DNA from 3 places in the Stutzerimonas sp. R40042 genome. Region 2 is predicted to be linked to each of the others. Evidence: predicted binding sites of a transcription regulator. Region 2 holds the regulator's gene; each other region holds the start of a gene.
The links. The regulator sigma-54, encoded in region 2, starts transcription at its own class of promoters, with help from an activator protein. The targets are predictions, from matches to a motif close to ANTGGCATNNANNTTGCTNT.

Region 1 (9,748 bases), 560 kb from region 2:
GAAACCATGCGTCCACTGTTCAATGCCCTGTTGCTGGCCCTGCCGCTCTCGCTCTCCTCGTTCGCCTCAGCCGCCGAATCGCCTGCCGGGCGCTGGCAGACCATCGACGACGAGACCGGCAAGCCCAAGTCCATCGTCGAGATCCAGCAGGCCGCCGATGGCACGCTGACCGGCAAGGTGGCGCAGATTCTGCAATCGGAGCACGGGCCGAACCCGCTCTGCAGCGAGTGTGAAGGCGAGCGCAAGGATCAGCCCATCACCGGCATGACCATCCTCTGGGACCTCAAGCCGGACGGCGAGCAGGTCTGGAGCGACGGCACCATCCTCGACCCGGCCAAGGGCAAGACCTATCGCTCCAAGGCCCGCCTGCTGGATGGCGGCGACAAGCTGGAAGTGCGCGGTTACATCGGCATCGAGGCGCTGGGCCGCAGCCAGACCTGGGTTCGCCAGTAAGCCTGACCGCGTACAACACCCAGATATTTTGCCAGGGGCTATTCGTCCGTGCGGCGCACGGGGTCAACCGCGGAAGTAGTTGACCTTGCGATTCAGCTCCTCGGCCAGCATGGTCAGGTCCTGACTGGAGGACGCCACCTGGTTCGATGCCGCTGAGCTGGCGACGGTCGAATCATGAATGCGCGTGACGCTCTGGTTGACCTCTTCGGCCACCGCGCTCTGCTCCTCGGAAGCCGTCGCGATCTGCGCGTTCATCTCGTTGATCGAACCCACTTCCTGGCGAATCTTGGTCAGCGCGTTTTCCGCCTGCAGCGTCTGTTCGACGGTCTGCTGTGCCAACTGCTTGCTCGACTGCATCACCTCCACCGCCCTGCCGGCGCCGGCCTGCAGCGAGGTGATCATCTCGCTGATTTCGCTCGACGACAGCTGCGTACGGTTGGCCAGCGAGCGCACCTCGTCGGCCACCACTGCGAAGCCGCGACCATGTTCGCCGGCGCGCGCCGCCTCGATGGCGGCGTTGAGCGCGAGCAGATTGGTCTGCTCGGCGATGGCGCTGATGACCTGCAGGATCTTCTCGATATCGCCGCTTTGCGCCGAGACCTGGTTGACGGTTTCAGTCGCGCTTTCCAGCACCTTGGCCAGGTTATGGATGGAAACGGCCGTCTCGCCGACGATTCGCGTACCGGTCTCGACCTGCTCGTCGGCGCTCTTTGCCGCAGCGGCGGCACGGGCGGCGAAGCTCGCCACCTCGTTCACCGTCGTGGCCATCTGGTTGATCGCCGTGGCGACCTGTTCGGCCTCGGCCGACTGGTGCTGGATCTGCTGGTTGCTGTTCGCCGAGGAGGTACGCAGTTCACCCGAGGCGACGCCGACGCCATCGGCGGCAGCGCGCACCTCGGCAATGATCGCGGTGAGGCGGCTGGCCATCTTCGCGGTCGCCCCCATGACGCTGTCCGGGTACGGGGTGGCGATTACCTGACCGAGATCGCCATTGGCCAGATTGCCGATCACGCGGGCCACCTCGTCCGGCTCGGCACCGAGGGTGGAACGCAGCTTGCGGATGATCACCACGGCAATGGCCACGCCCAGCAGAACCGCCACGCCGGTCACCGCGACGATGAGCGCGAGGAAGCCGCTGGCGGTCTCGCGGACCACGGTCACGTCCTGATTGATGCTCGATTCCTGGTGATCGATGAATGCGTTGATCAGCCGCAGCCATTCGGTATACGACCCGGCGACGTTTTCCAGGAGAAAGTCGTAGGCGCGCTCCGAGCCCTCGCTGAAGCGCAGTTCGACCACCTGCTGGGTCAGCGCATTGGTCTTCGCCTCGATGGCCTCGATCTGCAGCATCAACTGCTTTTCCACGGCATCGGCGGAGGGTTGCGCGAGCATCGTCTTCATCGGCGCCGCCGAGTCGGCGTACAGCTGAGCCAGCCGCTCGATCTCCGCCACCTGCTCACGGGCAAACGCGGGATCGGCCGCACTGACGGCGTCGCGCACGGCGATCGCACGGTCGTGCACGCTGCCGCGAAAGTTGATCGCATAGCGCTGCTTGAGGCCGGCCTGCGAGCTGATCTGGCTCATGCTGCGGTCGATGATGTCGACTTTGAGCGCACTGACCACGGCGACCACCACCATCAGCGCCAGGATCACCAGAAACCCCAGGCCCAGGCGCATGGATACCGACATCTGCTTGTTCATCGAACTCTCCTTGCGAGGCTGCGCGGCAGCCCATCAGCCAGTCGTTGGTGCTTCGAGCGATACACGAAGCGATGCAAAACTTGTACAGGATAATGTCACTATGACACTACCTGTACAAGTTTTTATCGACGGAATGTCGAGCGAAAGCGGGCTGAATCTGGGCATGCCTGCCGGCAAGGTGTGCTCTCGCAGGCTCAAGGGCGAGGCTTGTAGAAGCCTTGTAGAACTTTCGCAGGCCGCTCGCTGCGCGCTCGGCACGCCTGAGCAGGTCGGGCTGGCAATCAGCAGACAGCAAAAAGGCGCCCGAAGGCGCCTTTCTGTTGTCTCGCAACGGGTGTTAGACCTTGGCGCGCTCGTAGCGCTTGCGGTCGTTCTCGTTGAGCATCTTCTTGCGCAGGCGGATCGATTTCGGCGTCACTTCCACCAGCTCGTCGTCGGCGATGAACTCCAGCGCCTGCTCGAGAGTGAACTTGATCGGCGGAACCAGGGCGATGACCTCGTCCTTGCCGGAAGCGCGCATGTTGTCGAGCTTCTTGCCCTTGGTGGGGTTGATCACCAGGTCGTTGTCACGGCTGTTGATGCCGCACAGCTGGCCTTCGTAGATGTCCTGGCCGGGTTCGAGGAACAGCTTGCCGCGGGCCTGCAGGGTTTCCAGCGAGTAGGTCAGCGCGGTACCGGTGGCCATGGAGACCAGCACGCCGTTCTGGCGGTTGGTGACTTCGCCGGCCTTGATCGGGCCGTAGTGGCTGAAGGTCGAGGTCAGGATGCCGGTGCCCGAGGTCAGGGTCAGGAAGTTGTTGCGGAAGCCGATCAGTCCGCGCGCCGGGATGGTGTACTCCAGGCGGATGCGGCCCTTGCCATCGGGAATCATGTTGGTCAGATCGCCCTTGCGCAGGCCCATCTGCTCCATCACCGGCCCCTGGTGCTGCTCTTCGATGTCGATGGTGACGTTCTCGTAAGGCTCCTGCTTCTCGCCGGCCTCGTTCTCGATGATCACCACTTCCGGGCGGCCGACGGCCAGCTCGAAGCCTTCACGGCGCATGGTTTCGATCAGTACCGACAGGTGCAGTTCGCCGCGGCCGGAGACCTTGAACTTCTCCGGGCTGTCGCCCTGCTCGACGCGCAGCGCCACGTTGTGCAGCAGCTCCTTGTCCAGACGGTCCTTGATGTTGCGGCTGGTGACGAACTTGCCTTCCTTGCCGGCGAACGGCGAGTCGTTGACCTGGAAGGTCATGGAAACGGTCGGCTGGTCGACGGTCAGCGGCGGCAGCGCCTCGACGGCGCTCTGGTCGCAGAGGGTGTCGGAGATGTACAGCTCGTCCATGCCGGACACGCAGACGATGTCGCCGGCGGTGGCTTCGGCCACCTCAACCCGCTGCAGGCCGGAGTGGCCCATGATCTTCAGAACACGGCCGTTGCGCTTCTTGCCGTCGGCGCCAATGGCAGTCACCGGGGTGTTGGTCTTCACGGTGCCGCGAGCGATGCGGCCGATACCGATGACGCCAAGGAAGCTGTTGTAGTCCAGCTGCGAGATCTGCATCTGGAACGGGCCGTCGACGTCCACCTTGGGCGCCGGAACGTGGTCGATGATGGCCTGGAACAGGGCATCCATGTTGTCGTCCATGTTCTCGTGGTCCATGCCGGCGATGCCGTTCAGGGCGCTGGCGTAGACGATCGGGAAGTCCAGCTGCTCGTCGCTGGCACCGAGGTTATCGAACAGGTCGAAGATCTGGTCGATGACCCAGTCCGGACGCGCGCCCGGGCGGTCGATCTTGTTCACCACGACGATCGGACGCAGGCCGGCCTTGAACGCCTTCTGGGTCACGAAGCGGGTCTGCGGCATGGGACCGTCCTGGGCGTCGACCACCAGCAGCACGGAGTCGACCATGCTCATGACGCGCTCGACCTCACCGCCGAAGTCGGCGTGGCCGGGGGTGTCGACGATGTTGATGTTGTAGCCGTTCCACTTCAGCGCGGTGTTCTTGGCCAGGATGGTGATGCCGCGTTCCTTTTCCTGGTCGTTGGAGTCCATCACGCGCTCGTTTTCCGCTTCTTTGCGGTCGAGGGTGCCGGACAGGCGCAGCAGCTTGTCGACGAGGGTGGTCTTGCCATGGTCGACGTGGGCGATGATGGCGATGTTGCGAAGATTCTCGATCACTGATTCGTTTCTCTGTAGATAGCTTCGAGCTCGGGCTTGAAGCTGGGAATTGTCCGGACGACGTCAGGCTGTCCGAGTTGTAACGACTGGGCCTTGCGATCAGCAGCGGTCGGGAGGGCGGTGGCGAATGCTGCCACCCAACAGCCCCGGCTGTTTCACCGATGCGTCAGGCCGGACGATAGACGCGAACATTCACATGCCCCTCGCTCAGCAGATGGTGAGCATGCAGGCGGCTCATGACACCTTTGTCGCAATACAGCAGGTACTGGCGGTTTTCATCCAGCTCCTTGAAACGGTTGTTCAGCGCGTAGAACGGCAAGGTCTGAACTTCGATGCCGGACAGTTCGAGGGGTTCGTCCTCGGCGGCGTCGGGGTGACGAATGTCGAGGATGACCTGGCCGGCCGTCGCCTCGCTGACCTCCTCGACCTTGATGTCTTCGCCCAACTCATCGATCACCCGGTCGATCGGTACCTGGCGGGCACTGGCCAGAGCGCGCTCGAGGATGGCCATGTCGAACTGCTTTTCCTCGTGCTCGACGCGATAGCGCTTGGCGCGGGTGGTCGGGTTCTTCGAGATCACGCCGCAGTATTCGGGCATGTTCTTGGCGAACTCGGCGGTGCCGATCTCGAAGGCGGTGTCGATGATGTCCTGCTTGTGGCTGGCGATCAGCGGGCGCAGCACCAGCATGTCGGTGGCCGAATCGATCACCGAGAGGTTCGGCAGGGTCTGGCTGGAGACCTGGGAAATCGCCTCGCCGGTGACCAGTGCGTCGATGTGCAGGCGCTCGGCGATCTCGGTAGAGGCGCGCAGCATCATGCGCTTCAACACCACGCCCATCTGGCTGTTGTCGACCTTCTGCAGGATCTCGCCGACCACTTCCTCGAACGGCACGCTGATGAACAGCACGCGGTGCGAGCTGCCGTACTTCTTCCATAGATAGTGGGCCACTTCCATCACGCCCAGCTCATGGGCGCGGCCGCCGAGGTTGAAGAAGCAGAAATGGGTCATCAGGCCGCGACGCATCATCTGGTAGGCGGCAACGGTGGAGTCGAACCCCCCGGACATCAGCACCAGGGTCTGTTCCAGCGCACCCAGCGGATAGCCGCCAATGCCGTCGTGCTGCTCGTGGACGACGAACAGGCGCTGGTCGCGAATTTCCATGCGCACTTCGACTTCCGGCGCCTTCAGCGAAATGCCGGAGGCGCCGCACTGCTGGCGCAGCTGGCTGCCGACATGCCGTTCGACGTCCATGGAGCTGAACGGGTGCTTGCCGGCGCGCTTGCAGCGCACCGCGAAGATCTTGCCCGGCAGGCGCTCGGCGTAGTGTGCCTTGCACTTGGCGACGATGTCGTCGAGATCGCCCAGCGGATACTCGTGCACCTCCAGGCAATGGGCGATGCCGGGCGTGCAGCGCAGGCGCTCGATCATCTCGCGCAGCGGCTTCGATTCGCTGAGCGCGGTTTCCACCTCAATGTTGTCCCACACGCCTTCGACCCGCACCTCGGGGTCGAGCTCGCGCAGCACGGTGCGGATGTTCTTCGCCAACTGGCGAATGAAGCCCTTGCGCACCGGCGGGCTCTTGATGGTGATTTCGGGGAAAACCTTGACGATCAGCTTCATGGAAACAGCGCGGGTGCCGGTGTGGCTGGAAAAGAGGGGCGCGGAGTATAGCGGAAACTGCTCAAGTTTTAATCGGTTTCTTTGAGTCGCGCCCGTACGCACCAAAAAGATGCGTAACCGAGACCGCTCGCACCATTAGCGCGCACGTTTTCGTGCAGGAAGCTAGGATTTAGCACGCCCCATCGCCACGGCAGCGCAGTGGCGGGCCTGCAGTTCCAAGACGGAGCACTGGCATGCAATTTGCTCCCTTGTGAGGCAGGTCGCCTTGGCGGAACATCGCCGCCCGGCTTCACCCTGATTCGGAAGCTCACTGTCACGCTTCCACCACTTGGAGAACACCATGTCGAAGTCGCTTCAACTGATCAAAGATTACGATGTGAAGTGGATTGATCTGCGCTTCACCGATACCAAAGGCAAGCAGCACCACGTCACCGTCCCGGCTCGTGATGCCCAGGATGAAGACTTCTTCGAGCACGGCAAGATGTTCGACGGTTCGTCCATCCATGGCTGGAAAGGCATCGAAGCCTCCGACATGATCCTGATGCCGGTCGACGAGACCGCTGTGCTCGATCCGTTCACCGAAGAGCCGACCCTGATCCTGGTCTGCGACATCGTCGAGCCGAGCACCATGCAGGGCTACGACCGCGATCCGCGCTCCATCGCCAAGCGCGCCGAGGAGTTCCTCAAGTCCACCGGCATCGGTGACACCGTATTCGTCGGCCCGGAGCCGGAGTTCTTCATCTTCGACCAGGTCAAGTTCAAGTCGGACATCTCCGGCTCGATGTTCAAGATCTACTCCGAGCAGGGCTCCTGGATGACCGACCAGGACGTCGAAGGCGGCAACAAGGGCCACCGCCCGGCCGTCAAGGGCGGTTATTTCCCGGTTCCGCCGTGCGACCACGACCACGAAATCCGTACCGCCATGTGCAACGCCATGGAAGAGATGGGCCTGGTCGTCGAAGTACACCACCACGAAGTGGCCACTGCCGGTCAGAACGAAATCGGCGTGAAGTTCAACACCCTGGTCGCCAAGGCTGACGAAGTTCAGACCCTGAAGTACTGCGTACACAACGTCGCCGACGCCTACGGCAAGACCGCGACCTTCATGCCGAAGCCGCTGTATGGCGACAACGGTTCAGGCATGCACGTGCACATGTCGATCTCCAAGGACGGCAAGAACACCTTCGCTGGCGAAGGCTATGCCGGTCTGTCCGAGACCGCGCTGTACTTCATCGGCGGCATCATCAAGCACGGCAAGGCGCTGAACGGCTTCACCAACCCGTCGACCAACTCCTACAAGCGTCTGGTCCCGGGCTTCGAAGCACCGGTCATGCTGGCCTACTCGGCCCGCAACCGTTCCGCCTCGATCCGTATTCCGTACGTGTCCAGCCCGAAAGCCCGTCGTATCGAAGCGCGCTTCCCGGACCCGGCTGCCAACCCGTACCTGTGCTTCGCTGCACTGCTGATGGCTGGCCTGGATGGCATCCAGAACAAGATCCACCCTGGCGATGCGGCCGACAAGAACCTGTACGATCTGCCGCCGGAAGAAGGCAAGCTGATCCCGCAGGTCTGCGGCAGCCTGAAGGAAGCCCTGGAAGAGCTGGACAAGGGCCGTGCGTTCCTGACCAAGGGCGGCGTGTTCTCCGACGAGTTCATCGATGCCTACATCGAGCTGAAGTCCGAGGAAGAGATCAAGGTGCGCACCTTCGTGCACCCGCTGGAATACGACCTGTACTACAGCGTCTGATCCAGTTCGCGTGACAGGAAGGCCACCCTCGGGTGGCCTTCTTCGTTTCTGCCCGGCGACTGCGATCCATGCAGCTTGTCACGCCTCGCAAATCGCAGCGATCGTGCTTGCCTGAAGGCCGTTGCAGTGCAAGGCTTCGACGGTCCACCTCCTGCGGAGCCTCCCATGCGTAGCGCCCTGTTCAGCCTGCTGTTCATCCTCAGCGTCCCGGCCTTCGCCGAGATCTACAAGTACACCGACGAGCAAGGCAACACGGTGTTCACCAACCAACCGCCGGAAGGCGTGCAGGCCGATACGGTGGATCTGCCACCGGCCAATACCGTCAATATCCGCACGCCCGAGCCGCCACCGCCATTGCCAGACAGTCAGCAGACGCAGCAGGCGCCCTACCAGACGTTGCAGGTAGCCGGCATTCCCGATGACGAGGCGCTGCGCGCCAACAACGGCAGCTTCGTCGTCAGCGCTGTGCTGGAGCCACCACTGCAACCCGGCCACAGCCTGCGCTTCGTACTGGACGGCATCCCTCAGGCCGCCGCCAGCGCGGCCACGTCCCTGCAACTGAACAATGTCGAACGCGGCGAACACCGGCTGCACGTCGAGATATTGAGCGGCGAGCGGGTCATTCAGCGCAGCCAGCCGGAGCGGTTCACGGTGCAGCGTGTGCATACCTCGAGCCCGGCGTTGCGGCCGAAGCCGGCGAGGCCCGCGCCTTGAGAATCGTTCGCCAGGCAGCTGCCATCCTGCTGCTCGCCAGTGCGCTGCCAGCTCTCGCCGGCGTCTATTCCTACATAGATGCGGAGGGCAATCGGGTCTTTACCGATCGCCCGGCCGGCCAGATGGCGGAGGAGGTACGGCTAAAGCCATCGAACAGCATGCCTGCGCCACCCGTGCAGGCCGCACCGACCGCCGGGCCAGCGGTGAAAGCAACACCCGTCGACTATCGGCTGCACATCATCAGTCCGACCGAGGACGAGGCGATCCGCAACAACGCGGGCACGATCAACGTAACCCTGCAAGCCGAGCCTGCGCTGCAACCCGGGCACGCTTATCAGGTGCTGCTCGACGGACAGCCGTTCGGTGCGCCAGCCGCGCAGGCGGAATTCGAACTGAGCAATGTCGATCGCGGCACACACCAGCTGGCGGTGGCGGTGATCGATGAGCAGGAACGCGAACTGCAACGCAGTGCGATCCGGTCCTTTCACCTGCTTCGCACCTCTCTGGCCCAGCGACGCATGGTCAACCCGTGCAAGAAGGCCGATTACGGCGTGCGCCCGGAATGCCCGCTTAAGGACAAACCGGTAGAAAAACGCGACATTCCCTTCGTGCCCTTTCTATGATCATTGAGTGCACCTGTTTGGTGCGCCCAATGAACGAGCCGATCGCTCGTCACCAAATTGGGTCACCGGACAGCCCGTAGGGCTGCAGCATCAGGCCGATCCGCGCCGCAATGGCGCGCTTGGTTTGGTTCTTGCATTTCCTGCATGAACCTCCGGATGCAGACCAGTCATGATCAACGAAGCCCTGCAACGCCTGCTGATCGAGAACCTGACCACCGCGACGCTGCTGCTCAACTCGCGCTTGCGCCTGGAGTACATGAACCCGGCGGCCGAAATGCTGCTGGCCGTCAGCGGTCAGCGCAGCCATGGGCAATTCATCAGCGAACTGTTCACCGAATCGCCGGAAGCCTTGGCGGCATTGCGCCAGGCTGTGGAAGAAGCCCACCCGTTCACCAAGCGCGAAGCCACCCTGACCTCCGCCACCGGCCAGTCGCTGACCGTCGACTACGCCGTGACCCCGGTACTGACGCGCCAGGAGACCATGCTGTTACTGGAAGTGCTGCCGCGCGACCGGTTGCTGCGCATCACCAAGGAAGAGGCCCAGCTGTCCAAGCAGGAAACCACCAAGATGCTGGTGCGCGGCCTGGCCCACGAGATCAAGAATCCGCTGGGTGGCATCCGCGGCGCGGCACAGCTGCTGGCCCGCGAGCTGCCGGAAGAACATCTGAAGGACTACACAGAGGTCATCATCGAGGAGGCCGACCGTCTGCGTAATCTGGTCGACCGCATGC
Region 2 (9,748 bases):
CGAGAGATGCCATCCGCATCGACTACCGGACCGAGAATCTCATTGAGCGAATCGTAGAACGCCGACGGATCGTTACGGTACTGCTCCTTGTTGGCCTTCAGGTCGGCCAGCAGTTCGTCGGTGGTCTTCTGGATCACCTGATGCGCGCTCAGCGCGGCATGGGAGAACATGGGCAATACGGCCAGCAGAACCAGCAGGCCGCGACGCAGGGCAGTCATCATTCGCTTCTCCTTTACTCTTTATTAACCGAATTGAGCAGGAACTTGCCGATCAGGTCCTCGAGCACCAGCGACGACTGGGTGTCCTGGATGGTATCTCCGTCCTTCAGCACCTCTTCCTCCCCGCCCACGCTGATGCCGACATACTTCTCTCCGAGCAGGCCGGCCGTCAGGATCGAGGCCGTGGAATCGGCCGGCAGGATGTTCACATCCTCCTGGATTTCCAGGGTCACCCGTCCGGTATAGCTGTCGCGGTCCAGATCGATCGCGGTGACCTTGCCGATGGTTACGCCAGCCATGGTCACCTTTGATCGGACCGTCAATCCGGCGATATTGTCGAAATAGGCATACAGCTTATAGGTATCGGTGTCGGCCACGCTCAGCCCGCTGACGCGCAGCGACAGCAGCAGCAGGGCCAGCAGGCCGGCGAGCAGGAACAGGCCGACGCCCATCTCCAGAGTGCGGATACGCATCAGAAATCTCCAAACATCAATGCGGTCAAAATGAAGTCGAGCCCAAGCACCGCCAGCGAGGCGTAGACCACGGTTCGGGTCGTGGCGCGGCTGATCCCTTCGGAAGTCGGCTCGCAGTCGTAGCCCTGGAAGACAGCGATCCAGGTCACGACGAAGGCGAATACGACGCTCTTGATCACGCCGTTGAGCACATCCGAATGAAAGTCGACACTGTTCTGCATGTTGGCCCAGAACGAGCCTTCGTATACGCCGAGCCAGTCAACGGCGACCATCGCTCCGCCCCAGATGCCGACCACATTGAAGATCAGCGTCAGCAACGGCAGGGAAATGAAACCCGCCCACAGGCGCGGCGCGATGATGTATTTCAGCGGGTCGACACCGATCATCTCCAGGCTCGACAACTGCTCGGTTGACTTCATGTTGCCGATCTCGGCCGCCAAGGCCGACCCGGCGCGACCGGCGAACAGCAATGCAGTCACGACCGGCCCCAGCTCACGCAGCAGCGTCAACGCGACCATCTGACCGACAGCCTGCTCGGACCCGTAGCTGCTGAGGATGTTGTACCCCTGCAGCGCCAGCACCATACCAATGAAGATACCGGACACCACCACGATAGCCAGCGACAGCACCCCCACCGAATAGAGCTGCTTGACCAGCAGGGAAAATCCGTTGCGCAGCCCGCTGCGACCGAACAGGGCGTGCGCGAGAAAAAGCGTCGAGCGCCCCAATGCCGCTACGACATCGAGACCGGCACGCCCGAGCAGGGCAATCCGATCCAACAGCGAACGCTTACGCATCACCACCTCCCAGCAGGTCATCGGCGTAGGCCGGCGCAGGGAAATGGAACGGAACCGGGCCATCCGCCGAACCTTTCATGAACTGCCGGATACGTGGATTATCCGATTCCATCAGCTCCGCAGGCGTGCCCTGCCCCAGGACCTGGGCATCACCCACGACATAGATGTAATCGGCGATGGAGGCAGTCTCTGCCAAGTCGTGCGACACCACGATACTGGTTATTCCCAGCGCATCGTTGAGCAGCCTGATCAGGCGCACCAAGACCCCCATCGCGATCGGGTCCTGCCCCGCGAAAGGCTCGTCATACATCAGAATCTGCGGATCGAGGGCAATCGCCCGCGCCAGCGCAACACGTCGCTTCATGCCACCGGACAGCTCGTCCGGCATCAGCTCGATGGCGCCACGCAAGCCGACGGCCTGCAGCTTCATCAGCACGATGTCGCGAATCATTTCGTCCGGCAGCCGGGTATGAACGCGCAGCGGGAATGCGACGTTCTCGAACACATCGAGATCGGTGAACAGCGCACCGCTCTGGAACAACACGCCCATCTGCTTGCGCATGTCGAACAGCTCGCTGCGCGAGAGGCTCGGCAGGTTCTGCCCGGTCACCCAGACCTCACCGCGCGAAGGCATCAGCTGGGCGGCGATCAGCCGCAGTAGCGTCGTCTTTCCGCATCCCGACGGCCCCATGATGGCCGTTACCTTCCCTCGCGGAATGGCGATATCGACGTTATTGAAGATACTCCGCTCGCCGCGCATGAAGGTTACTCCCTTCAGCTCGACCGCGTAGTCGTTGCAGGCGCTCATCTGGTCTCCTTGCATGCAGTCTGCGAAACAGACGGCTCCCGATGACGCCGGGATACTTTCTGCCCTGACCGTTTTCGGCGGCGCACTATAGCACCGCGCCCGAAAGCGCCCAACCGAGGAGCGCTTCCAGCAATGACCTGGTGGCGACTCGTTCAGCTTCGGTTCAGCCAACAATGATCGAATCGACCGAACGTCGCCGAGCAGCACCGACATTTTCGATGAGCCACAGGCGGTTTCTCGCTATAATCCACGCCTTTTAATCGGACGACCCCGCCAGCCATGAGCCAGAGCAGCCAACTGATCGAAACCGCGCAACGCACCATTCGCCTGGAAATCGAGGCAGTAGAGCAGCTGAACGCGCGGATCGATGCCTCTTTCGTCAAGGCATGCGACCTGATCCTTGCGTGCAAAGGCCGGGTCGTCGTGGTCGGCATGGGTAAATCCGGCCACATCGGCCGCAAGATCGCAGCCACCCTGGCTAGCACCGGCACCGCCGCATTCTTCGTGCATCCCGCCGAGGCCAGCCATGGCGACATGGGCATGATTACCCAGGACGATGTCGTTCTTGCCCTGTCCAACTCCGGCACCACCAGCGAGATCGTCACGCTGCTGCCACTGATCAAGCGCCTTGGCATTACCCTGATCAGCATGACCGGCAACCCCAACTCGGTATTGGCCAAGGCCGCCGCGGTGAACCTGGATGCCAGCGTGGCCATCGAGGCCTGCCCGCTAAACCTCGCACCGACCTCCTCCACCACCGCCAGCCTGGTGCTCGGCGATGCCCTGGCGATCGCCCTGCTCGAGGCCCGCGGCTTCACCGCCGAGGACTTCGCCTTCTCCCACCCCGGCGGCGCACTGGGCCGGCGCCTGCTACTCAAGGTCGAGCATGTGATGCACACCGGCGGTCGCCTGCCCAAAGTGCAACGCGGTACCTCACTGCGCGACGCACTGCTGGAGATGACTCAGAAGGGGCTGGGCATGACGGTGATCGTCGAGGCCGATGGCCGCCTGGCCGGCATCTTCACCGACGGCGACTTGCGCCGCGCGCTGGACAAGGGCGTGGACGTGCGCGAGACCCGTATCGATGAAGTCATGACCGTCCACGGCAAGACCGCCAATGCCGAAATGCTGGCAGCTGAGGCATTGAAGATCATGGAAGACCACAAGATCAGCTCGCTCGTGGTGATCGATGAGCAGGAGCTGCCCATCGGCGCGCTGAACATGCATGACCTGCTGCGTGCGGGGGTCATGTAATGCACGAACATCTTCTGCAGCGCGCACGCGACATCCGCCTGGCCATCTTCGATGTGGATGGCGTGCTGACCGATGGCCGCCTGTACTTTCTCACCGACGGCAGCGAATTCAAGACTTTCAATACGCTGGACGGCCACGGCATCAAGATGCTGATCAACTCGGGCGTACGCACCGCCATCATCAGTGGCCGCAAGACGCCAGTGGTGGAGCGACGGGCACAAAACCTGGGCATCCAGCACCTGTATCAGGGTCGCGAAGACAAGCTGGTGGTGCTTGACGAGCTGCTGGCCGAGCTCGGGCTGAACTACTCTGAAGTGGCCTATCTGGGCGACGACCTGCCCGACCTGCCGGTGATTCGCCGGGTTGGCCTCGGCATGGCTGTGGCCAGCGCCGACAGCTTCGTCCGCGAGCACGCCCACGGCGTCACCCAGGCCCGCGGTGGCGAGGGTGCGGCGCGTGAGTTCTGCGAACTGATCATGCGCGCGCAGGGCACTCTGGCCGCCGCGCAAAACGCATATCTGTAGAGGTCTGCATGCTTCGCAAAATGCGCTTCGCTGCCCTGCTTACGCTGATCGCCGCCCTGCTGGTGGCGGTCGGCTACTGGAACATCCGCCCGGAAAGTTTCATGCAGGAGCCATCCGTCGCCAGCGGCGCAACGCCTGATGTCGACTTCTACGTGATCAATTCCCGCACGGTGCAATATCAGCCCGACGGCAAGCGTAACTACGAACTGACCGCAGACAAGCTCGAGCACATCAAGGCGAGCGACATCAGCCTGCTGACCAAGCCGGATCTGCTGTCCTATCGCGGCACCGAACTGCCGTGGCACGTGCGTAGTGAGCGCGGCGAAGTATCGGCCGAAGGCGACGAAGTGCTGCTGATCGATCAGGTCAAGGTCGAGCGCACCGATGCCAAGGGCCGCCCGACGATCCTTACCACCAGCCGCCTGACGGTGTGGCCGGAGAAGGATTATGCCGAGACAAAGCAAGCCGTTAGAATCGAGGCCGCCAATGGCGTGACCACTGCAACCGGCATGAAAGCGTACATGGATGACGGCAGGATGCTCCTGCTGTCCAACGTAAGAGGCCAGCATGAGCTGCGTTAAGACTCTCCCCCTCCTGCTCGGTTTGAGCGCATTCTGGCTTGGCGCCAGCGCGTGGGCGCTTCCCGAGGACCGTGAACAGCCAATCCGCGTTCAAGCCGACACCGCCGAGCTGGACGACCGACAGGGCGTGGCGGTCTACCGCGGCGACGTGGTCATCACCCAGGGCACGATGAAGATCACCGGCGACACGGTGACCATCACTCAGGACGAGAACGGCGACGTCGAAGTCTTCACCTCCATCGGCAAACCGGCCTACTACGAGCAGAAGCCTGCAGCGGACAAGGAGATCGTCAAAGCCTACGGCCTGACCATCCAGTACTTCGCCGCCAACGAGCGGATCGTGCTCATCGATCAGGCCAAGGTTGTTCAGGAAGGCAACACCTTCGAAGGCGAGAAGATCGTCTATGACACCCGTCGCCAGATCGTCAATGCTGGCCGCGCCACCAATGCCGATGTGACCACGCCGCGCCCACGTGTGGACATGGTCATCCAGCCGCGCAAGAACGCGCAGGCAGCGGAGCAGGCGGAGTAATGGCCGTCCTCAAAGCCCAGCATCTGGCCAAGAGCTACAAGAGCCGCCAGGTCGTCCGTGATGTCAGCCTGTCCATCGAAAGTGGGCAGATCGTCGGCCTGCTCGGCCCCAACGGGGCTGGCAAGACCACCTGTTTCTACATGATCGTCGGCCTGGTGAATGCCGACCAGGGTCGAGTACTGATCGATCAGAACGACGTGACCCATCTGCCGATGCACGGTCGCGCGCGCGCCGGGATCGGCTATCTGCCGCAGGAGGCCTCGATCTTCCGCAAGCTCTCGGTCGCCGACAACATCATGGCGATTCTCGAGACCCGCAAGGATCTGGACCGTAGCGGCCGCCAGCAGGCGCTGGAAGGCCTGCTGCAGGAGTTCCACATCAACCATATCCGCAACAGCCTCGGCATGAGCCTGTCCGGCGGCGAGCGTCGCCGCGTGGAGATCGCCCGTGCGCTGGCTACTGCGCCCAAATTCATCCTCCTCGACGAACCCTTCGCTGGCGTCGATCCGATATCGGTGGGCGACATCAAACAGATCATCCACCACCTCAAGGCCAAGGGCATTGGCGTACTGATCACCGACCACAATGTCCGTGAGACCCTGGACATCTGCGAAACCGCCTACATCGTCAACGATGGCCAGCTGATCGCCGAGGGCGACGCCCAAACAATCCTGAGCAACCAACTGGTCAAGGAAGTCTATCTGGGCCACGAATTCCGTCTGTAGAGCCGTTTTTTTTTGCGCAGCTCGGCAAATCGGCCCTAGGCAAAGGCTTCCTCGGCAGGCATATAATTTGCTTTCTGTTGGCGCCTGGCGCGCCACATGTCGGAACGGGCGCGGTTGCGCCGGCATAAAAGGTTTGAAGTCCTCTGCCATGAAACCATCGCTAGTCCTGAAGATGGGCCAGCAGCTGACGATGACACCGCAGCTGCAACAGGCCATACGCCTCCTCCAGCTATCCACCCTCGATCTGCAACAGGAGATCCAGGAAGCGCTGGATTCCAACCCTATGCTCGAGCGCGAGGAAGACGGCGACGACTTCGACAGCTCCGACCCGATGGCCGAAGCTGCCGACCGCCCAGGTGAGGCCACCAGCGAGAAAAGCGCCACACAGGACAGCACCTACGACGAGCCATCGCACGGCAGCGAGAGCCTCGACGACGCTGACTGGGGTGAACGCATTCCCAGCGAGCTGCCGGTCGACACCGCCTGGGAGGACATCTACCAGACCAGCGCCAGCAGCCTGCCCAGCAACGATGATGACGAGTGGGACTTCACCAGCCGCACGTCGTCTGGCGTCAGCCTGCAGAGCCACCTGCTCTGGCAACTCAATCTCGCGCCGATGAGCGATACCGATCGACTGATCGCCACCACGCTGATCGACTGCATCAACGATCAGGGTTATCTCGAAGAATCGCTCGAGGAAATCACTGACTCGTTCGACCCAGAATTGGAGATCGAACTCGACGAAGTCGAAGTCGTGCTGCACCGCATTCAGCAGTTCGAACCCGCCGGGATCGGCGCGCGCGATCTGCGCGAATGCCTGCTGCTGCAACTGCGTCAGCTGCCCGAGCGCACCCCCTGGTTGAGCGAAGCGCAGCGTTTGGCCAGCGATTACCTGGATGTCCTCGGCAGCCGCGACTACAACCTGCTGATGCGCCGGATGAAGCTCAAGGAGGACGAGCTACGCCAGGTGATCGAGCTGATCCAGACGCTCAACCCGCGCCCTGGTTCTCAGATCGAAGCGAGCGAGCCGGAATACGTGGTGCCTGACGTGATCGTCCGCAAGCACAACGACCGTTGGCTGGTAGAGCTGAACCAGGACGCCATGCCACGCCTGCGCGTCAATGCGCAGTACGCCAGCTTCGTCAAACGTGCCGACTCCAGTGCCGACAACACCTTCATGCGCAACCAGCTGCAGGAAGCACGCTGGTTCATCAAGAGCCTGCTCAGCCGCAATGAAACGCTGATGAAGGTCGCCACGCAGATCGTCGAGCACCAGCGTGCATTTCTCGAGCATGGTGACGAGGCCATGAAACCGCTGGTGCTGCACGACATCGCCGAAGCGGTGGGCATGCACGAGTCGACCATTTCGCGCGTGACGACCCAGAAATACATGCACACTCCGCGCGGCATCTACGAACTCAAGTACTTCTTCTCCAGCCACGTCAGCACGGCCGAAGGCGGGGAATGCTCGTCCACCGCGATCCGCGCGATCATCAAGAAGCTGGTTGCGGCGGAAAACCAGAAAAAGCCGTTGAGCGACAGCAAGATCGCTGGTTTACTGGAAGCGCAGGGCATTCAGGTAGCCCGCCGCACAGTCGCCAAATACCGGGAGTCGCTCGGTATCGCGCCATCCAGCGAGCGCAAACGATTACTGTGATCGGCCAAGGCCGAAACGTCCCGGCGGCAGGGCTTCGGACCTGCTCTTCGCACAAGGCAAAGGAGATAGCAGTATGCAAGTCAATATCAGCGGTGTTCATCTGGAAGTAACCAATGCCCTGCGTGACTACATCGAGGAGAAGTTCGATCGGCTTGCCCGTCATTTCGACCGCATCATCAGCGTCCAGGTGATCCTGCAGGTCGAGAAGCTCAAGCAGAAAGCCGAAGCGACGCTGCATGTCGCTGGCCGCGAAGTGGTCGCCAACTCGGAACACGAAGACATGTATGCTGCCGTCGACCTGCTGGTCGACAAGCTCGATCGCCAGCTGATCAAGCACAAGGAAAAGCAGCTCGACCATACCCAGGGCGCCATCTCCCGCTGACTCCCAGACATGATCCGACTCGAAAACATCCTGACCCCCGGACGTTCCCTGGTGAACGTCCCGGGCGGTAGCAAGAAACGCGTCCTGGAACAGATCGCCAAGGTCATCGCCCAGGACCTCACAGACCTCGACTCCCAGACCATATTCGAAAGCCTGATTGCCCGCGAGAAGCTGGGATCGACCGGATTTGGCAACGGCATCGCCATCCCTCACTGCCGCATGGTCGGCTGTAACGCCCCGCTGAGCGCCGTGCTGCGCCTCGAAACGCCGGTGGACTTCGACGCCATCGACGGCGCGCCGGTAGACCTGCTGTTCGTCTTGCTGGTACCGGAAGCGGCCACCGACGAGCACCTCGAGCTGCTGCGCCAGATCGCCAGCATGCTTGACCGTGAAGAGGTGCGCCAGCGACTGCGCCAGGCGCCCACCAATGAGAGCCTCTATCAGGTCGTCGTCGACGTCCAGAATGGCGCCTAGCGGAGTGGGGGCCAGATGCGGCTGATCATCGTCAGTGGCCGTTCGGGCTCGGGCAAGAGCACCGCGCTGAACGTGCTCGAAGACAACGGTTTCTACTGCATCGACAACCTGCCGGCGGGTCTGCTTCCCGAGCTTGCCGAGCGCGCGCTGCTGCACACCGAGCTGCTGCATCCGCAGGTCGCCGTTTCCATCGACGCGCGCAACCTGCCCAGTCAACTGAAGCGTTTTCCGGAACTGCTCGAAGAGGTTCGCGCCAGGCATATCCAGTGCGACGTGCTGTATCTGGACGCGGACGACGAAACCCTGCTCAAGCGCTTCTCGGAAACCCGCAGGCGTCATCCGCTGACCAACGAGAGCCGCTCCCTCGCCGAGGCTATCCGCGACGAGGAGCTGCTATTGGCAGCCATCATCGACCATGCCGACCTGAAGATCGACACCACGCACCTGAATCTCTATCAGCTGCGCGACGTCCTGAAGCTGCGCCTGCTGAACAAACCCGAACCCGGCACCGCATTCCTCATCGAGTCGTTCGGTTTCAAGCGCGGCATGCCGGTCGACGCCGACCTGGTGTTCGATGTGCGCTGCCTGCCCAACCCCTACTGGAAAGCCGAGCTGCGCGACTTCTCCGGGCTCGATCAACCGGTCATCGACTATCTGACCGCCCAGCCCGACGTAGAGGAGATGTTTGAGGACATCCATGCCTACCTGAGCAAATGGCTGCCCCGCTTCGCCGCCAGCAACCGCGCATACGTAACCATCGCCATCGGCTGTACCGGCGGCCATCATCGCTCGGTTTATCTGGCTGAGCGCCTGGGCCAAGCGCTCAGGGAGCCGCTGAAGAATCTGCAGGTCCGTCACCGGGACCTCGCTTAGGAATACCTGCCCCATGCCTGCCCGCGAAGTCACCATCATCAACAAGCTCGGTCTGCATGCGCGCGCGGCGGCCAAGTTCGTCGGCGTTGCCAACCGCTATCCGTGTGCCGTCCGTGTCGGCCGCTGCCCGGCCACGCTGGTGGACGGCAAGAGCATCATGGCGGTCATGATGCTTGCCGCCAGCAAGGGCTCGACCCTGCACCTGCACACCGAAGGCGAGCAGGAGCACGAAGCCCTGGCAGCCCTGGTCGCACTGATCGACGACTACTTCGAAGAAGGCGAATAAGGCCTCGAGCGGCCGGCGCGGATGATGCCCGCGCCGGCTGGGCGAGGCTACTTGCCCGCCACCGTCATCCGCTCGATCAGCACCGAGCCGGTGCGCACGTTGCCACGCGTCTCGATATCACAACCTACCGCGACGATCTGACGGAACATGTCACGCAGGTTGCC
Region 3 (9,748 bases), 1.9 Mb from region 2:
GCGCCTGAAACTTGCAGGCGCCGGCATCGCCCCTGCCGATAGCAACATCGGCTTCGAAATCCTCGACAAGGACCAGGGGCTGGGTACCAGCCAGTTCATGGAGGCGACCCGCTACCGGCGCGGCCTCGAGGGCGAACTGGGACGCACCATTTCCAGCCTGAACAACGTCAAGGGTGCCCGCGTGCACCTGGCCATCCCGAAGAGCTCGGTATTCGTGCGCGACGAGCGCAAGCCCAGCGCCTCGGTACTGGTGGAACTCTATCCGGGGCGTGCGCTGGAGCCGAGCCAGGTGATGGCGATCATCAACCTGGTCGCCACCAGCGTGCCGGAGCTCAGCAAGTCGCAGATCACTGTGGTGGATCAGAAGGGCAACCTGCTGTCCGACCAGCAGGAGCTGTCCGAGCTGACCATGGCGGGCAAGCAGTTCGACTATAGCCGCCGCATGGAGAGTCTCTATACCCAGCGCGTGCACAACATTCTGCAGCCGGTGCTCGGTAGCGGTCGCTACAAGGCCGAGGTTTCGGCGGACGTGGATTTCAGTGCGGTCGAGTCCACATCGGAAACCTTCAATCCGGACCAGCCGGCGCTGCGCAGCGAGCAAAGCGTCAACGAACAACGCCAGAGCAGCCTGCCGCCGCAGGGCGTACCCGGTGCCCTGAGCAACCAGCCACCGGGTCCGGCGACAGCACCGGAGCAGGCCAACCAGGCCGCTGCCGCCGCTGGTGCCGTCGCCCCTGGCCAGCCGCTGCTCGACGCCAATGGCCAGCAGATCATGGATCCGGTAACCGGGCAGCCGATGCTGGCGCCGTTCCCGGCCGACAAACGCGAGCAGGCCACCCGCAACTACGAGCTCGATCGCTCCATCAGCTACACCAAGCAGCAGCAGGGCCGCCTGCGCCGGCTGTCGGTTGCCGTCGTGGTCGATGACCAGATGACGCTCAATGCGGCCGGCGAGATGGTTCGGGTGCCCTGGAACGCCGATGATCTGGCGCGCTTCACCCGTCTGGTGCAGGACGCGGTGGGTTTCGATGCCAGCCGCGGCGACAGCGTCAGCGTGATCAACACCGCGTTCGTCGCCGACAGCGCCGGAGAGGCCTTCGAAGAGATACCGTTCTACTCGCAGCCCTGGTTCTGGGATGTGGTCAAACAGGTGCTCGGCGTGCTGTTCATCCTGGTGTTGGTGTTCGGCGTGCTGCGCCCGGTGCTCAAGAGCCTGACCAACCCCTCGGCTGGCAAGGAACTGCAGGTCGCCAGCGGTCCGGGCGAACTGGGTGACGATGATGGACTGGATTCCGGCCTGGCCAGCGACCGGGTCAGCCTGAGCGGCCCGCAGAACATTCTGCTGCCGAGCCCCAGCGAGGGATATGAAGCCCAGCTGAACGCGATCAAGAACCTTGTGGCCGATGACCCGGGACGGGTAGCCCAGGTGGTGAAAGAGTGGATCAACGCCGATGAATGACAATCGAGTTCAAGCCAAGCTCAACAAGGTCGACAAGGCCGCCATCCTTCTGCTCTCGCTGGGTGAGACCGACGCGGCCCAGGTGCTGCGCCACCTCGGCCCGAAAGAAGTGCAGCGCGTCGGTACGGCCATGGCGCAGATGCGCAACGTGCAGAAGGCGCAGATCGAACAGGTGATGAGCGAGTTCGTCGAAATCGTCGGCGACCAGACCAGTCTCGGCGTCGGCTCCGATGGCTATATCCGCAAGATGCTCACTCAGGCGCTGGGCGAGGACAAGGCCGGCGGGTTGATCGACCGCATCCTGCTGGGCGGCAATACCAGTGGTCTGGACAGCCTGAAGTGGATGGAGCCGCGCGCCGTGGCCGATGTGATCCGCTACGAGCATCCGCAGATCCAGGCCATCGTGGTGGCCTATCTCGACCCGGACCAGGCCGGCGAGGTGCTTTCGCACTTCGATCACAAGGTGCGGCTGGACATCGTCCTGCGTGTGTCGTCGCTGAATACCGTTCAGCCCGCGGCATTGAAAGAGCTGAACCTGATCCTGGAGAAGCAGTTCTCCGGCAACACCAACACCAGCCGCGCCAGCCTGGGCGGCGTGAAGCGTGCGGCCGATATCATGAACTACCTGGACAGCTCCATCGAAGGCCAGCTGATGGATGCGATTCGCGATGTGGACGAGGACCTGTCCAGCCAGATCGAGGACCTGATGTTCGTCTTCGACAACCTGGCCGACGTCGACGACCGTGGCATCCAGGTGCTGCTGCGTGAGGTATCCTCCGACGTGCTGGTGATGGCGCTCAAGGGCGCCGACGACGGCATCAAGGAAAAGGTCTTCAAGAACATGTCCAAGCGCGCTGGTGAACTGCTGCGCGACGATCTCGAAGCCAAGGGGCCGGTGCGCGTCAGCGACGTGGAAAACGCCCAGAAGGAAATTCTCACCATTGCTCGTCGCATGGCCGAAGCCGGGGAGATCGTTCTCGGCTCCAAGGGCGGCGAAGAGATGATCTGACAGGACAACACTGCATAGATGGCGAAGGACAACCCCAGCGACCTCATTCGCGCGAAAGACGTCAGTCTGTTCGATCGCTGGTCATTGCCCAGTTTCGACCCGCAGGGTGAAGAGGAGCCGCCTGCGGAGCCGAACGTCGACGAGCCAGTCGAAGAGTTGGCGCACAGTGAGGATGTGCCGGTCGAGGAAGTCAAACCGCTGACGCTCGACGAACTCGAGGCGATTCGCCAGCAGGCTTATAACGAAGGCTTTGCCACCGGTGAAAAGGATGGTTTCCACGCGGGCCAGCTCAAGGCTCGTCAGGAAGCCGAAGCCGCTTTGGCGCCACGCCTGGAAAGCCTTGAGCGGTTGATGACGCAGTTGCTCGATCCGATCGCCGATCAGGATCGCAATCTCGAGCACGCCATGGCGACCCTGGTCAGCCACATGGCCCGGGAAGTGATCCAGCGTGATCTGCTGATCGATTCCAGCCAGATTCGTCAGGTGCTGCGCGAGGCGCTGAAGTTGCTGCCCATGGGTGCCAGCAACGTGCGTATCCATGTCAACCCGCAGGACTTCGAACTGATCAAGGCGTTGCGCGAACGCCATGAGGAAAACTGGCGGATTCTCGAGGACAGCAGCCTGTTGCCGGGCGGCTGCCACATCGAAACCGAGCACAGCCGCATCGATGCCAGCATCGAAACGCGTCTGACCCAGGCCATCAAGCAGCTCTTCGAACAGCAGCGGGAGAATGCGACCCATCCGCCAGCAGCCGACCTGACTATCGACCTGGATGTGTCCGATGCGCCTTGAGCGAACCAGTTTCGCCAAGCGTTTCGAAGCCTACGGTGACGCGATCAAGCTGGCCAGCCAGCCGCTGCTGGAGGGCCGCCTGCTGCGTATGGTCGGCCTGACCCTGGAGGCCGAGGGACTGCGTGCGGCGGTCGGCAGCCGCTGCCTGGTGATCAACGACGACAGCTATCACCCCACCGAGGTCGAGGCGGAGGTGATGGGCTTTTCCAGTGGCAAGCTGTATCTGATGCCGGTCGGCAGCCTGGCAGGTATCGCCCCTGGCGCGCGTGTGGTGCCGCTGGTCAACACCGGACGTCTGCCCATGGGCATGTCCATGCTCGGCCGGGTGCTGGACGGTGCAGGGCGTGCCCTGGACGGCAAGGGCGGCATGAAAGCCGAGGACTGGGTACCGATGGACGGCCCGGTGATCAATCCGCTCAAGCGTCACCCGATCAGCGAGCCGCTGGATGTCGGCATCCGCAGTATCAACGGGCTGCTCACGGTGGGGCGCGGCCAGCGTCTCGGTCTGTTCGCCGGTACCGGTGTCGGCAAGTCGGTATTGCTGGGCATGATGACCCGATTCACCGAAGCCGACATCATCGTGGTCGGGCTGATCGGCGAACGCGGTCGCGAGGTCAAGGAGTTCATCGAGAACATCCTTGGTGAAGAGAGCATCAAACGTTCGGTAGTGGTCGCGTCGCCGGCCGACGAAGCGCCGCTGATGCGCCTGCGTGCCGCGCAGTACTGCACGCGTATCGCCGAGTATTTCCGCGACAAGGGTAAGAATGTACTGCTGCTGATGGATTCGCTGACCCGCTATGCCCAGGCCCAGCGTGAAATCGCCCTCGCCATCGGCGAGCCGCCGGCTACCAAGGGCTACCCGCCATCGGTGTTCGCCAAGCTGCCCAGCCTGGTTGAGCGCGCCGGCAATGCCGAGCAGGGTGGCGGCTCGATCACGGCGTTCTACACGGTGCTGTCCGAAGGCGATGACCAACAGGATCCGATCGCTGATGCTGCTCGCGGTGTGCTCGATGGGCACATCGTGTTGTCGCGTCGCCTGGCCGAGGAAGGCCACTATCCGGCTATCGACATCGAGGCTTCCATCAGCCGTGTAATGCCACAGGTGGTGGGCGCCGAGCACGTTCGCGCCTCGCAACGCTTCAAGCAGCTCTGGTCTCGTTATCAGCAGAGTCGCGACCTGATCAGTGTCGGCGCCTATGTGCCGGGCGGCGATCCGGAAACGGATATGGCTATCGCGCGGCAGGCCGAGATGGTCAGCTACCTGCGCCAGGGACTTGACGAAAGCGAGGACCTGGCGCGCAGCTCGGCGCATCTTGCAGCGGTCTTCGCCGCGCGGCAAGGCGGCTAATCGATGGCGGCCAGCCGAGCGGCACGCCTGGCGCCAGTGATCGAGATGGCCGAGAAGGCCGAGCAGGATGCCGCGCGCCTGCTCGGGCAGGGCCAGACGCAACTGAATCAGGCCGAAGCCAAGTTGGGAGAGCTGGAGCAGTACTTCAGGGACTACCAGGAGCAATGGATGCAGCAGGGCAGCCAGGGCGTTTCCGGCCAGTGGCTGATGAATTACCAGCGCTTTCTGTCCCAGCTCGAGTCGGCCATCGCTCAGCAACAGCGTAGCGTCAACTGGTACCGCGACAATCTGCGCAAACTGCGTGAGCAGTGGCAGCAGCGCCATGCGCGCGTCGAGGGGCTGAGCAAGCTGGTCGAGAGCTATCAGCGCGAGGCCCGTATCGCTGCCGACAAGCGTGAACAGAAGTTGCTCGACGAGTTTGCCCAGCGGCTGGCCGGAAGAGGGCGTGAGCATTGACCCGAACCGGCCGGATTCACGCTTGCCGTACCGCGGCGTGAATGTTAAATCTTGGCGGTGTTTCAGCGCGGCGATCCCGGTCGGGCCTGCGGCCTTGCCAGGCGAGGTCCTGATGGCGGTTCGTCGTTTTCAGCCGGTACACGGCTGTTTCATTTCGCCTTAGCGGCAACCGCTCGCAAGCGAGCTTCACGACGTACCGGATCAGGAGTGCCACATGACCATCACTTCGCAGCCTTCGGCGGATGGCCAGGAGCTGACCATTTCCATCAGTGGACGCTTCGACTTCAATGCGCATCAGGCCTTCCGCGATGCTTATCAGCGTCAGGACGTCCATCCGCAGCGCTACGTGGTGAACCTACAGGGCACGACCTACATGGACAGTTCGGCGCTAGGCATGCTGCTGCTGCTGCGTGACCATGCCGGGGGCGACGAAGCCGACATTCGCCTGCTCAACTGCAGCCCCGACGTTCGCAAGATCCTTTCGGTATCCAACTTCGAACAGCTGTTCGTGATTGCCTGACATGCCCATGGGGCTGTCGATCCTGATCGCCGAGGACAGCCCGGTCGATCGGATGCTGCTTTCGACCATCGTCGCCAAGCAGGGGCATCGCGTGCTCACCGCCGCCGATGGACTTGAAGCGGTACAGCTGTTCGAGCGGGAGAAACCGCAGCTGGTGCTCATGGACGCGCTGATGCCGGTGATGGATGGCTTCGAGGCGGCCCGGCGCATCAAGCAGTTGGCCGGCGACGAGCTGGTGCCGATCATCTTCCTGACTTCGCTGACCGAGCATCAGGCGCTGGTCAGTTGCCTCGAGGCAGGGGGCGACGACTTCATCGCCAAGCCCTACAACCCGATCATTCTCGAAGCCAAGATCCAGGCCATGCATCGCCTGCGCCGTCTGCAGGCGACCGTGCTCGAGCAGCGCGATCTGATCGTCCGGCGCAACCAACAGCTGCTCGACGAGCATCGCGCGGCCAAGGCGATCTTCGACAAGGTTGCCCATGCTGGCTGTCTCAGCGCGCCTAACATCCGTTACCGACAATCACCCCAGGCGCTGTTCAACGGCGATCTGCTGCTGGCCGCGCAGGCGCCGGCAGGGCAGATGTTCGTTCTGCTCGGTGATTTCACCGGCCATGGACTGCCAGCGGCGATCGGCGCCATGCCGCTGGCGGAAACCTTCTATGGCATGACCGCCAAGGGCCATTCGAGCAACGACATCCTTCGCGAGATGAATGCCAAGCTCAAGCAGATCCTGCCGGTGGAGATGTTCTGCTGCGCAACGCTGCTGGACATCGACCCCAAGCAGGGGCGTTTACGCGTGTGGAACGGCGGTCTTCCTGATGGCTACCTGATTTCGGCGGATGGTCGGCAGACCCCGCTGGTGTCCCGGCATCTACCGCTGGGCGTCGTCTCGGCTGCGAAGCTGGATGACAAGTTCGAACACTATCCTGTGGCGCCGGGCGATCGGCTTCTGCTGCTTTCCGATGGGGTCGTGGAGAGCCGCAATGCCGACGACGAGCTGTTCGGCGAGCAGCGTCTGCTGGCCGCCCTGGCTGCCAACCGCGATCCGTCGCGGTTGTTCGACGAGATCGAGCAGGCGCTGCTCGACTTTCATGGCCAGCCCCACGACGATTTGAGCCTGGTCGAGGTCGTGGTCAGCGACGAGGCGGTGCCGATGCCGCTGGCGGCGCCGGCTTCGGCAAGTCGTGTACGTCCGATGGACTGGTCGTTTCGGATCGAACTGCGCGCCGACAGCCTGCGCGGCGGCAATCCGCTGCCCTCCGTGCTGCAGGTTCTCTTGCAGGTCAACCAGCTGCGTCCGCGAGCCGGTCAGATCTATACAGTGCTTGGCGAACTCTATTCCAATGCGCTGGAGCACGGCGTGCTCGGGCTCGATTCGACCCTCAAGTGCGATGGAGACGGCTTCAAGCGCTACTACGAGTTGCGTCAGCAGCGTTTGCAGACGCTTGCCGAGGGCCATGTGCACCTCGAGCTGAGCATCAAGACCGGCCCGCAGGGCGGACGATTGCGGGTCGCTATCAGCGACAGCGGCAGCGGGTTCGATGTGGCCCGGGCATTGCGGCTCGGGCTCGGCCGAGACCAGTTCAGCGGGCGCGGCTTGCACCTGGTGCGTGAGCTGAGCGATGGGTTCGAGTGGCGGCCGGACGGGCGAGGTCTGAGCGTAGAGTTCAGCTGGCCGCCTGAGGCATAATCCGGCCCTTTGAAGCAGGAGTGTCCCGGTGACCAACACTCATCTCGATAGTGCCGTGCTCGCCACGCTGCAGGACGTGATGGAGGGTGAGTACCCGGCGCTGCTGGATACCTTCCTGACAGACTCCGAGGAGCGCGTCCGGCTGCTTCGCCAGGCGCTGCATTCGGATCAGAGCGAGTCACTGCGGCGTGCCGCGCATAGCTTCAAGGGTAGCTGCAGCAACATGGGCGCGACGTTGCTCGCCGAGCTTTGCCAGCAATTGGAGAGTGCCGCCCGCAATGAGCGGCTGGAGGATGCGCCGGCGCTGCTAGCGTCCATCGAACGCGAGTTCGCCATCATCGGCATCCTGTTCCGCGCTGAGCGACAGCGTTACGGCTGAGCAGACGACTTTCTGGCGCAGTTCGGTCAAGTGACGGTCGAAGGACTCTCATCTCGCGCGGTAGGGTAAGTCGCGCTGCCGGTGGACCCTGTCGCGCTCTGGGCGCCTTCTTCACGTTATGGCCCAGAAATTGCTCTGTCACGCTCACGATCATTCGTGGCGGACTCATTCCATGGCTGTTACCCCCGACCTGCTGCTCAAGACCCCCACCGTCGATGTGCGTCCCAAGGCTTCGGCAAAAGCGCCGGACACGCCGCGCGAGAGCCGCGACGGCGGCGCAGCGAGCTTTTCCGACGTCTACGCACGGGAGCGCCAGACCCGGCCGACCGAGCGCGCCGAACGTGGCGATTCGTCTCGCGACAAACCTGTCGATGAAAAAGGCGAGGCAAAAGCGGCAGAGGCGAGCGGTGACGAAAAGCCGGCGGTTGCCGAAAGCGGCAATGCCTTGCCTGCCGCAAGCGAGTCGGACGAGGTGCCGGAGGCCGAACTGGATCCGCTGCTGATGCTGGGCCTTGGCGGCCAGTCCGTCGCGCCGAGCGAGATTCAGCCAATCGGCGAAGTTCAGCCAGAGACCCTGCTCTCCGGGTTGCCGGCCGTGCAGGGGCTGGTCAGTGATGACTGCGAGTTCGCCGAGCCGTCCATGACCAGCACGGGCTTGGTAAGCGATGAGCCGGTGGGCATGCAGAAAGCGGCCGCGCAATTGCACGATCCGCTGGCCGAGGCACAGCTCAAGGCCGACAACGATGATGGCTTCGCCAATGCGTTGCTGGCTGGCAGCGAGTCGCTCGAAGATGCGGAGACAGAGCTGAAGCTGACAGCCGAGGAGCTGCTGGAAACGGTTGATGCGCCCAAGGAGAGTCGGGTCTCGAGCTTTGGCGAGTCTTCCGCCGCCCGGGTCAATCCGTTGAGCCAGGCAATCGCGCAGCAGATTCAGCAGGCCCAGCGACCGGCGCTGGTGCCGGGGCAGCCGGTCCAGGTGCAGCAATCCGGCTGGAGCGAGGCCGTGGTGGATCGGGTGATGTGGATGTCCAGCCAGAACCTGAAATCGGCTGAGATTCAGCTCGACCCCGCGGAACTTGGACGCATGGAAGTGCGCATCGAAATGACCAAGGACCAGGCGCAGGTCACCTTCCTCAGTCCTCACGCTGGCGTACGTGACGCGCTTGAAGGACAGATGCAGCGTTTGCGCGAAATGTTCAACCAGCAGGGCATGAGCCTGATGGACGTCAATGTCTCCGATCAGTCCCTGGCGCGCGGCTGGCAGGGCGGGGCGGACGGCGGTTCGTCAAGGGGCGGCTCGTCCGGTGCGTCCGATATGGCGATCGAGGACGATCAGCAGAGCGGTATCAGCGAGATTTCAACTACCCGCACCGGTGGCGATCGCGGCCTGGTCGACTACTACGCCTGATCTTGTTGCCTCCACTCCGGCGCGTCCAGCATCGGGGTGCGTCGGTTTTCCGCCGTCTGTCTGGATAGCCGTCGCGGCCCGTTGCGGTCGCCGCGACTGCAGCCTTTTCCTGATACCTTTTCGCTAACGGCGAACGACATACCCTAGCGCGCTGGCGTCGGCACGTTGGCACAGCTGTTGCTCCTAACTTCGCACAATCGGGTCGAAACGCTGTTGATGACGGATATTTGGCATGGCTAAGAAACAGGCTCCACCGGTAGTGCCGCCAACCGGGCCGGAAGCGCCTCAGGCAAGCAAAGGGAAGCTGAAACTCATTCTGGTGATCGTGGTCGCCATGTTGGTGGCTGTGGGGCTTTCGATCGGCGGTACGCTTTACTTCATGAGCAAGGGTGATGGCCTGGACAGTGACAAGGCGGAAGAAGCCCCAGCCACCGCTTCGGGTAAGCAGCCGGCGATCTATGAGGTGCTGATGCCGGCCTTCGTGGTCAACTACAGCCACAAGGGGCGGCAGCGGTATATGCAGGTGAGCATCGCGCTGATGTCGCGTGACCAGGCCGCTCTGGATGCGCTGAAGGTGCATATGCCGTTGTTGCGTAACCGGCTGGTGATGCTGTTCTCGAGTCAGGATTTCGAGGCGCTGAAAACGCCGGTAGGCAAGGAAATGCTGCGTCAGCAGGCCACTGC

Region 1: a site for sigma-54 is predicted at 6,161-6,180, ahead of glnA (glutamate--ammonia ligase). Genes of this name have one in related genera too.
Region 3: a site for sigma-54 is predicted at 7,774-7,793, ahead of OUY36_RS13855 (flagellar hook-length control protein FliK). Genes of this name have one in related genera too.

What each region holds. Positions count from the first base shown of each region.
Region 1 covers NZ_CP113258.1:498,973-508,720, reverse strand. Annotated here, with positions in the region: gene OUY36_RS02230 (DUF2147 domain-containing protein) at 7-453, shown strand; gene OUY36_RS02225 (methyl-accepting chemotaxis protein) at 517-2,154, opposite strand; gene typA (translational GTPase TypA) at 2,492-4,312, opposite strand; gene thiI (tRNA uracil 4-sulfurtransferase ThiI) at 4,479-5,933, opposite strand; gene glnA (glutamate--ammonia ligase) at 6,274-7,680, shown strand; gene OUY36_RS02205 (DUF4124 domain-containing protein) at 7,846-8,394, shown strand; gene OUY36_RS02200 (DUF4124 domain-containing protein) at 8,391-9,017, shown strand; gene glnL (nitrogen regulation protein NR(II)) at 9,187-9,748, shown strand, end outside.
Region 2 covers NZ_CP113258.1:1,057,940-1,067,687, reverse strand. Annotated here, with positions in the region: gene OUY36_RS04970 (MlaC/ttg2D family ABC transporter substrate-binding protein) at 1-221, opposite strand, end outside; gene mlaD (outer membrane lipid asymmetry maintenance protein MlaD) at 233-691, opposite strand; gene mlaE (lipid asymmetry maintenance ABC transporter permease subunit MlaE) at 691-1,488, opposite strand; gene OUY36_RS04955 (ATP-binding cassette domain-containing protein) at 1,481-2,296, opposite strand; gene OUY36_RS04950 (KpsF/GutQ family sugar-phosphate isomerase) at 2,576-3,550, shown strand; gene OUY36_RS04945 (KdsC family phosphatase) at 3,550-4,074, shown strand; gene lptC (LPS export ABC transporter periplasmic protein LptC) at 4,083-4,655, shown strand; gene lptA (lipopolysaccharide transport periplasmic protein LptA) at 4,642-5,187, shown strand; gene lptB (LPS export ABC transporter ATP-binding protein) at 5,187-5,912, shown strand; gene OUY36_RS04925 (RNA polymerase factor sigma-54) at 6,061-7,569, shown strand; gene hpf (ribosome hibernation-promoting factor, HPF/YfiA family) at 7,643-7,951, shown strand; gene ptsN (PTS IIA-like nitrogen regulatory protein PtsN) at 7,961-8,425, shown strand; gene rapZ (RNase adapter RapZ) at 8,441-9,298, shown strand; gene OUY36_RS04905 (HPr family phosphocarrier protein) at 9,312-9,584, shown strand; gene pmbA (metalloprotease PmbA) at 9,632-9,748, opposite strand, start outside.
Region 3 covers NZ_CP113258.1:2,945,381-2,955,128, reverse strand. Annotated here, with positions in the region: gene fliF (flagellar basal-body MS-ring/collar protein FliF) at 1-1,459, shown strand, start outside; gene fliG (flagellar motor switch protein FliG) at 1,452-2,468, shown strand; gene fliH (flagellar assembly protein FliH) at 2,487-3,260, shown strand; gene fliI (flagellar protein export ATPase FliI) at 3,250-4,608, shown strand; gene fliJ (flagellar export protein FliJ) at 4,612-5,064, shown strand; gene OUY36_RS13870 (STAS domain-containing protein) at 5,279-5,584, shown strand; gene OUY36_RS13865 (ATP-binding SpoIIE family protein phosphatase) at 5,586-7,277, shown strand; gene OUY36_RS13860 (Hpt domain-containing protein) at 7,306-7,656, shown strand; gene OUY36_RS13855 (flagellar hook-length control protein FliK) at 7,829-9,064, shown strand; gene fliL (flagellar basal body-associated protein FliL) at 9,297-9,748, shown strand, end outside.